DNA from 2 places in the Lysinibacillus sp. RC79 genome. Region 2 is predicted to be linked to the other one. Evidence: riboswitches for the same ligand, from Rfam matches in the RefSeq annotation. Region 2 holds a riboswitch; the other holds the start of a gene.
The links. A riboswitch is a leader RNA that binds a small molecule or an ion and turns the genes downstream of it on or off. The one in region 2 is predicted to bind preQ1.

Region 1: another riboswitch for preQ1. It lies ahead of queC (7-cyano-7-deazaguanine synthase QueC); the one in region 2 lies ahead of ABH968_RS24455 (QueT transporter family protein).

Annotation. Positions count from the first base shown of each region.
Region 1 covers NZ_JBGCCD010000009.1:790-5,123, reverse strand. The annotation lists gene ABH968_RS10750 (transglutaminase family protein) at 33-887, shown strand; gene queE (7-carboxy-7-deazaguanine synthase QueE) at 1,026-1,754, opposite strand; gene queD (6-carboxytetrahydropterin synthase QueD) at 1,747-2,220, opposite strand; gene queC (7-cyano-7-deazaguanine synthase QueC) at 2,224-2,883, opposite strand; PreQ1 riboswitch class I at 3,151-3,197, opposite strand; gene ABH968_RS10730 (leucine-rich repeat domain-containing protein) at 3,451-4,334, opposite strand, start outside.
Region 2 covers NZ_JBGCCD010000039.1:32,326-36,659, forward strand. The annotation lists gene ABH968_RS24435 (RNA-guided endonuclease TnpB family protein) at 1-714, opposite strand, end outside; gene ABH968_RS24440 (transposase) at 866-1,051, opposite strand; gene ABH968_RS24445 (hypothetical protein) at 1,417-1,671, shown strand; gene ABH968_RS24450 (DUF1259 domain-containing protein) at 1,754-2,149, shown strand; PreQ1 riboswitch class I at 2,485-2,529, shown strand; gene ABH968_RS24455 (QueT transporter family protein) at 2,536-3,018, shown strand; T-box leader at 3,109-3,309, shown strand; gene trpB (tryptophan synthase subunit beta) at 3,368-4,334, shown strand, end outside.

The DNA of each region.
Region 1 (4,334 bases), on a different contig from region 2:
AGCAAGTCAGTAATCCAAAGGAAGCGGACACAATGAAATTTGAAATTCAACATACTAATATTTTTCAATATGAGTCTGAAGTCGATCAAAGCCTAAATACAATCCGCTTAAAGCCAAGGGGCGATGAGCGTCAACGCTTATTATCCTATCTAATTGCCATTACTCCATCATCTTTAACGCGTGAGCATACAGATATTTGGGGCAATACAGTTGGCACTTTTTATATACCTGAGCAGCACCAAGAGCTAGAAATTCAAACGACCTCTATTGTCAGCATTCAACGTGCACCATTTATTCATCGCATTCAATATTCACCAGAGATGCAGACCATTTTTCACTCGCAACTGTTTTATGAGCATTATTTGCCCTATTTAAAGTCTACGCACTTTACGTATATGACAGAAAATCAGTTAGAGGAAGTTTATCATGCAATTGGTCATGCTGAAAATCCTGTACTATTTTCATTAAATTTAATGCAATATTTATACTCGACTTTTGAATACGTCCCTGGTGCAACCAATGTTACGACAACGGCAAGTGAAGCATTCGTCCAAAAGCGAGGTGTTTGTCAGGATTTCACACATGTCATGCTTGCGGTGCTAAGAGCTAAAGGAATTCCAGCTCGTTATGTTAGCGGTTATTTATACGTCGATGAAAACTCTGCCTTGATCGGTGATATTGCAACCCACGCTTGGGTAGAAGTCATGATACCGGGAATCGGCTGGATTGGTCTAGATCCAACTAATAACGTAGAAGTATTAGAAAATCACATTATTTTATGCATTGGCCGTGATTATTCTGATATAAGCCCTGTTGAAGGTGTTTATTCAGGTGGAAAGCATGATTTATCAGTTAAAGTGAGTGTCAAAGCATTGAATCATTTATAACAAAACGTGCAATGGTTTAAATTAAACCCCTGATTTTTCTACGCTAAGCAGAAGAATCAGGGGTTTTATTAAATATAAAATAATATTCTCATAATATTACTCCTCAGGTAAATTTAAAGACATTTTTGTAATAGCACACTATACACCTCTTTTATTCCCCCAAACAAAGGCATGCAACTGTGGCAGTACTTTAACATCTCTTAATTCCTCATCCTTAATCACTCTATCAATCAGCGCATGATATTTATCTAATAAATGTATAATTAATCGTGAATTGTCAGTCGTTTTGAGATCATCATTACCGACTTGGAGATAAAAAGGAATCATTGGATATCGATGGTGAATTTGTTTAGCATAATCGTAATCCTCTTGATTAAAAACGACTATTTTGAGGGATACATGGTGATTACTGTTTCGATTTTTAAGTTTTTCGAAGATATCGGAGAGCACCGAATAGTCTGTGGTCATTCCAGAACTAGGTGGCTTTGGTGAGATTGTCAGTTCATCAATTTCATACATCCATTTTTGCCACCTACTTCCCTGTGTTTCCACCCCGACCTTTATGTCGTTTTCTTTTAAAATTGCAATGAGCTCTTCCAAATTTTGAATGAGTGCAGGATTGCCGCCTGAAATCGTGACAAATGAAAAGCCACTGCCTCCAAGACGTTTCAACTCAGACCAAATCTCTTCCGCTGTCATTTGGACAATAAGATCCTTTCCGCTGCCATCCCACGTAAACGATGAATCACACCAAGAACAAGAATAATCACAGCCTGCAGTTCTCACAAACATTGTCTTCTGGCCAACTACCATTCCCTCACCCTGAATCGTCGGTCCAAAAATCTCGATAACAGGTACTCTACTCAACTTCCATCCACTCCCGTCTCGCTTCTGCATAGCTTGTCGGAGTTTCATATAGCCTTATAAACTCTACACGCGCACCGTTATATCCTTGTTCATCAAGCAAGGCCTCAGCCAACTTTTCGTAAATCCAAACAACAATGTTCTCTGCCGTCGTATTCATGGGAGGAAGTGTTTCATTTAAATAGCGGTGATCCAAATGAATCTCTATTTTTTGTTTCCATATTCCTTTTATATCGCCAAAATCGATCATCAAACCGCGTTCATCTGTGTATCCACTCAGTCCTAATACTACGCGATACGTATGACCGTGGAGGTTTTTACATTTCCCCTCATAATTATGTAAATGATGAGCAGCATCGAAGGTAAATTCTTTACTTATGAGAACACGCTTTGCATGATAGTTCAATTGATTTCTTTGAATATCTTCATCTATTTTTTGGAGCTTATCGACGATTTTAAAATCTGACATGCCTTAAAACTCCTTCCTGTAACTTAAATACTCATCAAGCCCTTTTTTTCGCAGTTTACATGCTGGGCATTCACCACAGCCATCTGCTATTACACCGTTATAGCAAGTCAGCGTTCTTTCCCGAACAAATTCAAGTGCCCCAAACTGATCAGCAAGCTCCCATGTCTGTGCCTTATTCAGCCACATCAACGGTGTATCAATCACAAAGGAATCATCCATCGATAAATTTAACGTTACATTCAAGGATTTAATAAAAACATCTCGGCAATCCGGATATCCGCTAAAATCCGTTTCACAAACGCCAGTTACAATATGCTTAGCTCCTACTTGGCTCGCTAAAACGCCCGCAAATGAAAGAAAGAGAAGATTTCGGCCAGGCACAAAAGTCGATGGAAGCTCACCATTTTCTCCGTCTTCTACCTTAATGTCTTGTCGTGTCAATGCATTCGGAGCAAGCTGATTCAGGAGTGACATATCAAGAATATGATGCTTGACACCGAGCTCCTCTGCTATCACCTTCGCACATTCAATTTCAAGGCGATGCCTTTGACCGTAATCAAAAGTAACTGCCTCAACCTCTTCAAAACGTTCTTTTGCCCAGAACAAACAGGTTGTACTGTCCTGACCGCCACTAAATACAACAATTGCTTTTTCCTGCTTCATCTATAAAAACTCCCTTATATCGAGAAAACAGCACTCTAAGAAAAAGCGCTACTTTCTTCTTAGTTTTTTAACAAATATTGTGTACCTTGGTTACCCAATAATATTAAATCCTTCAACCTTCTTCATGGCTTCAGCCAAACATAAAAAAACCTCCTTGCAAAATGTTTCCCAACACTTTTCAAGAGAGGCATCACCAATCATTCTATTAAAACATAAGTAAAAACATAAAAAAAAGCCACGTCCGATATGGACATGGCATATTGTCATGTTTCCATAGTTTTTTATAGAGGGTATTAGCTATGAACCTCTCCCGTTCTAGTCCGGGCATTCTTTTCTTCAATATAATACAAAAAATAGTATAAAACGTCAAATAGATTTTTTTATAAAATCTTCCTATAAATGCTTCTCTGGAAAAATCACTGTTATACTGCCCTATATTTTAGCAGTACACTAAACACTTTGCTGAGCTTAGATTCATTTATATTTTTTCGAACAGAATAACCTCAACTATTTGTGATACGGATCACCTTGATTAGACTAAGTGAGGATATATATAGTCACATTACCTCAATAAATCACAATTCCATTATCTAGAACAGATTTATTTTGCACCTGATTTCCTAAAATATATAGCTTTTTCAAATTGGGCAAATCCACTAATGGCTCTACATTTGAAATAGCGTTATTTTCCAAATGAAGCACCTCAATTTGTTGCCAATTTTCCATAAAACTTAACGATTGTAGTGAACTATCTTGTATAGTGAATGAACGCAGAGCTGAAAAGCCACCAAAGTAAGGCATAACCTTATCAACTTCATGCACCCAGTCACCATTACCTATTCGGAAGGATACACTATTCAAAGTTAAATGTTCCAGTATGTTGTTGTTAAATGAATTTTGACTATTAATTTGAAACCTACACTCATTACAATTTAACGTTTTTACATGCTGTAAATTGAATAATTTACTCGTCTCTTCATAAAAAGTTGTTTCATTTAAATTTATTGTTTGCAGATTTGGCAGACGATTTAAAGAACGAATGCCTGTAAAATCGCCAGACTCCATCGCTGTAAGTTGTTCTAGCTGTGGGTATTTCAGTAATTCTGCTCCATTCAAATACGACTGTGCCCCACTTATATCAACAGTCAAATCTTTTAAAGCAGGTGCCTTTAACTTGGATAAGAAAGTACTTTTTAGTTCCGCTTTTTTTAAATGGGGTGCTACAATCGATGCTATTTGGCCACTATAACCAGTTATCGATAAATCGGTCAGTGAGGTCAGGCTGTTCACTATATCAAGCAATTCTAATTTATAAAGAGAAGCTAAACGCAACTTTGTCATTGAAGACTTATTTCTAAGGGGTTCTAAATTCGTAATGTCCATATTTTCAAGATCAATCGATTGCAGGTTGGGCATGTTTTGTATAAAATCAAGCGTTTTTAAATTTCTTA
Region 2 (4,334 bases):
GTGGTCTTGTCCTTTCATGTATCGCTGTTCTGTATCATTAAGATTACGAATAGCATTTAATTTCTTTAATTTACTTAACTTCTTACGTTTGTATTTAAATGTACGTCTGACATATTTGTTTTGTCTACCATTTCCAATGAAACAAGCGCTTCCATCATCTGTCACTGCAACAGCAGGGACTTTCAAACCCAAATCTACACCCATTACCCTTGTTCCTGTTTTTTCACTTGTAGGAATGGTGACAGCTATTTGTGCCATCCATTTATTCGCTTTCTTTGTGATACGAAGAGTACCTAATTTGTGTTTCAACAAATCCAAATTACGGTTATCCTTATCGACCAGCAAAGCACGAATAGGCGTTTTAGTTGCCTTGCCATCCATCATGATAGGCATTGAAATGTGCGTTAAATCAAAAGAATAGTTTTGGTTATTCCAAATACACACTGGCTTCTTTAACACAGGAACAACCTTGTATTTATTTTTCTTCACTTTCTTAAACACACTTTTAGCGTCTTTAATCGCTTGGTTTTTAACAGCACTTGGCAGGTCGGTAGAAATATCCTTGCTTGATTTTTTTGTACTTTTCTTATCTGCAACCATTTCAGAAACAAGGGTATTGATTGTATAAACATACGATTGACTCATATTCTTCAAAATAGAAGCCTGTTCTTTTGTTGGAAGCAGTTTGACTTTAACTGTTATTGTTTGCGACATTGTTCTTCACCTCAGTCTCTAATTAATCTAGCTTTTTTACTCTTCTTTACTCTTCTAAAATTGCTTCACTAATTATTGACCATGAACTGAGCTACAGAATTTATTGAATTTTCAGTCTTTGGAAAATTGCGCAAAACCACAATTACTACATTTAACTTGTATAGTATTCCCCCCTTGTTTTTTGTTGTTCCACATAATGCTTGATGATTTCACTCGATACGTTTCCTGCGGTAGATACAAAATAGGAACGTGTCCATTGGCTTGGTAAATGTTGAAGATGAGGAAATTCCTCTCTCAACTTAAATGTATCAGCTTTATTTATAAAAGCAACATACATACAAAAAAGTGCGAAATTTTCGGATACTTGAAGTACAGCAAACCTTTCAGTTTTTAGTAGCACTCCGTATCCGACCTCACTCTCATCTCATACCTGAAGGATTGGGCTTTCCCGTTCGGAAAATCTGTAACGGGATATCAGGGAAGCATATGTACGTTTGAGCAACCCCTGGAATTGCTGAATAAAAACAACTCGCGAGTGCTTTAGAATCACCCTCTCGTTCTACTTCCTTCACGGTTAGACGTGTAACACATTTATTTCTAATAAGAATGATCTGCAGAAAATGTTCATTTTAGTCTCCCTTTTTACATGTAATGCATATGATGCAAATGAGGTTAGTGCTGTTCCCAAAAAGGAGGAATACTATGAATAATGATGATATCGAATTAACTCAGCCGTCTTATTCACAAGAAAAACCAAAAGCAAGTACAGGAAATATTGACACAATCATTTCTAATCTATGTGACAGTCTATTTGCATTTGCTTTGGATTTTGCCTTAAATGCCTTAGAGTATACAAAAGAATTGGATGAGGAATTAGAATATACAGATGAATTCAAGCAACAAGTAGACGATTTAATTTTGGAAATAGAAGAAATTAAAAATATTTTAGAGGAGTAATTTCAAATCAGAAACCCGTTATATGTACTACTTTCGCGCCAAGACATCCTCATTATTAATATAAAAAGTAGAGGTGTCTAAAATGCAAAGCTTTCAAAATATGTGTACGAAATTTGCACAGATTGCCAACGGAAAAGCTTCTGTGGAACATGGCGTATGTTCAGTAAAACTTCATCGAAGCCTTTATGTTAAGATTCAAGGTCGCCCAAGTCGTAGTGCACTTCATGCTGGGATAACATTCGAATCGCTTGATATATATGGAAATGCACTTAACTTAGGTGAAGTTGTAGTACTCCAAGAGGAATTACAGCCATTTGTTAAAGTACTTGCAGAAAATAATTTGATTATAAGTGCTGTTCATAATCATTGGATATTTACGGATCCCGCTATTTTATACGTTCACTTTCAATCAATAGAGCCCCCATTAATCTTTGCCCAAAAATTTGCTCAAGCATTTAGTGTTTTAAAAAAATACTGAAATGGTCACTTTAAAAGAACTGCTTTGAACAGTTCTTTTAACAAGTGACCGGACAGCTCCATCACTTCTAAGTTTCGAGGTTACTTCTCATCTATAGTCCATCTGTAAAGAAGAATTTAGCTCTACTATCTCTGCATAAGTTTCTTTCGCATTTTAGCAAGTGTACGAGCTCCCCTTCTTTTGGATTGAACATTAAATCTTGGACATGCCTACACACATCTAATTAATGAGCAACGAACAAGAGCTAAATATTACCGTTAGCACTATGAATTTCCGCGTTTTTTTTACTCATCGCTATTTACAAACAAGCATGAACATTGATATGATTGCATTTGCTTCACGTGGTTCGTAACCATCCCACGTAAAAAAACTAAGGAGAAATGAAGATGAAAGTTAAATTTTTAGCAACGAGCGGTATTATTGCAGCGCTCTACATTGCTGTTACATTACTAGTCGGATCATTTGGCTTTACAGAGGTGCAGTTCCGTCTATCCGAAATGTTTAACCATTTAGTTGCCTTTAATCCACGCTTTGCCGTTGGGATTATTATTGGCGTATTTATCTCCAATATATTTTCACCACTCGGCATGTACGATTTAGTTTTCGGTGTAGGCCATTCGATGATTACCCTTGGGTTGTTCATTCTTATTTGTAAATTTGTCAAAAATATTTGGGCACGTTTAGTCATCAATACATTTTTATTTACATGCACTATGTTTATCATTGCATTTGAATTGAACTTAGCATTAGAGTTACCATTCTTCTGGACATGGTTAACTGTTGCTGCAGGTGAATTTGTTGTCTTAGCGGTCGGTGCACCGATTATGTATACATTGAATAAACGCTTAAACTTCAAAAATTTAATTTAAACAGACGGGTCTTATTAGATTCGTCTTTTTTTAATTTCTTAGCACAACATACCTTGACACTATTCTGAAAATACTTTAGAATTCATTTCAATAAATGCGAGGAAAAAGAATAGTAGCAAGCGGTAGTACTTAAAGAGAGCTGATGGTTGGTGCAAATCAGTAGTACATACTTGTGAATGGACTTTAGAGCAGCCTCATCAAATGTGAGGACGAATTTACTCCCCGTTACCAGAGTACGAAAGCGCGCAATTTTTGCGAATGAAGGTGGCACCACGGTTACTCGTCCTTTTACAGAAGGATTGTAGTGACTTTTTTTTATGGAAAAATTAGAAAGAGGAGTCGAGAAGAGATGAGTACAGTAGTAGAGAAAAAAGGATATTTTGGTGAATTTGGCGGTAGCTTTGTTCCTGATGAGCTTCAAAATGTATTAAATATTTTAGATGAAAACTTCCAAAAATATAAAGACGATGAAGACTTTAATAAAGAGCTAGATTATTATTTCCATGAATATGTTGGGCGCAAATCTCCACTTTATTTTGCTGAAAATTTAACAAAACAATTAGGTGGCGCAAAAGTTTATTTAAAGCGTGAAGATCTTAACCATACAGGTTCTCATAAAATTAATAACGTTCTAGGTCAGATTTTATTGGCAAAGCGCATGGGTGCTAATCATGTTATCGCCGAAACAGGTGCAGGTCAGCATGGTGTAGCAACAGCAACTGCTTGTGCAATGTTCGGGATGGATTGCACAATTTATATGGGTTTAGAGGATACAAAGCGTCAAGCATTAAACGTCTTCCGTATGGAGCTTCTTGGTGCAAAGGTAGTAGCAGTTGATAAAGGTCAAGGGCGACTAAAGGATGCAGTGGATGCAGCATTTGCTGATTTAGTAGAAAACTATGAGACAACTTTCTATTTACTTGGTTCCGCTGTTGGACCTCACCCATTCCCTTCAATGGTGAAGCATTTCCAATCAGTCATTAGCCGTGAAAGTCGTGAACAAATTTTAGAAAAAGAAGGAAAGCTACCAGCAGCAGTACTTGCTTGTGTCGGCGGCGGTAGTAATGCGATTGGTGCATTTGCAGAATATATTGCAGATGAAAAAGTTCGCCTCATCGGTATTGAACCCGATAAGGCAGCAACATTAAATGAAGGAACACCGGGTGAATTACACGGCTTCAAATGTTTAGTACTGCAAGATGCAGAGGGCAATCCACTACCAACATATTCGATTGCCGCTGGACTAGATTATCCTGGAGCTGGTCCAGAGCATAGTTATTTAAAAACAATTGGTCGTGGAGAATATGTAACGGTGA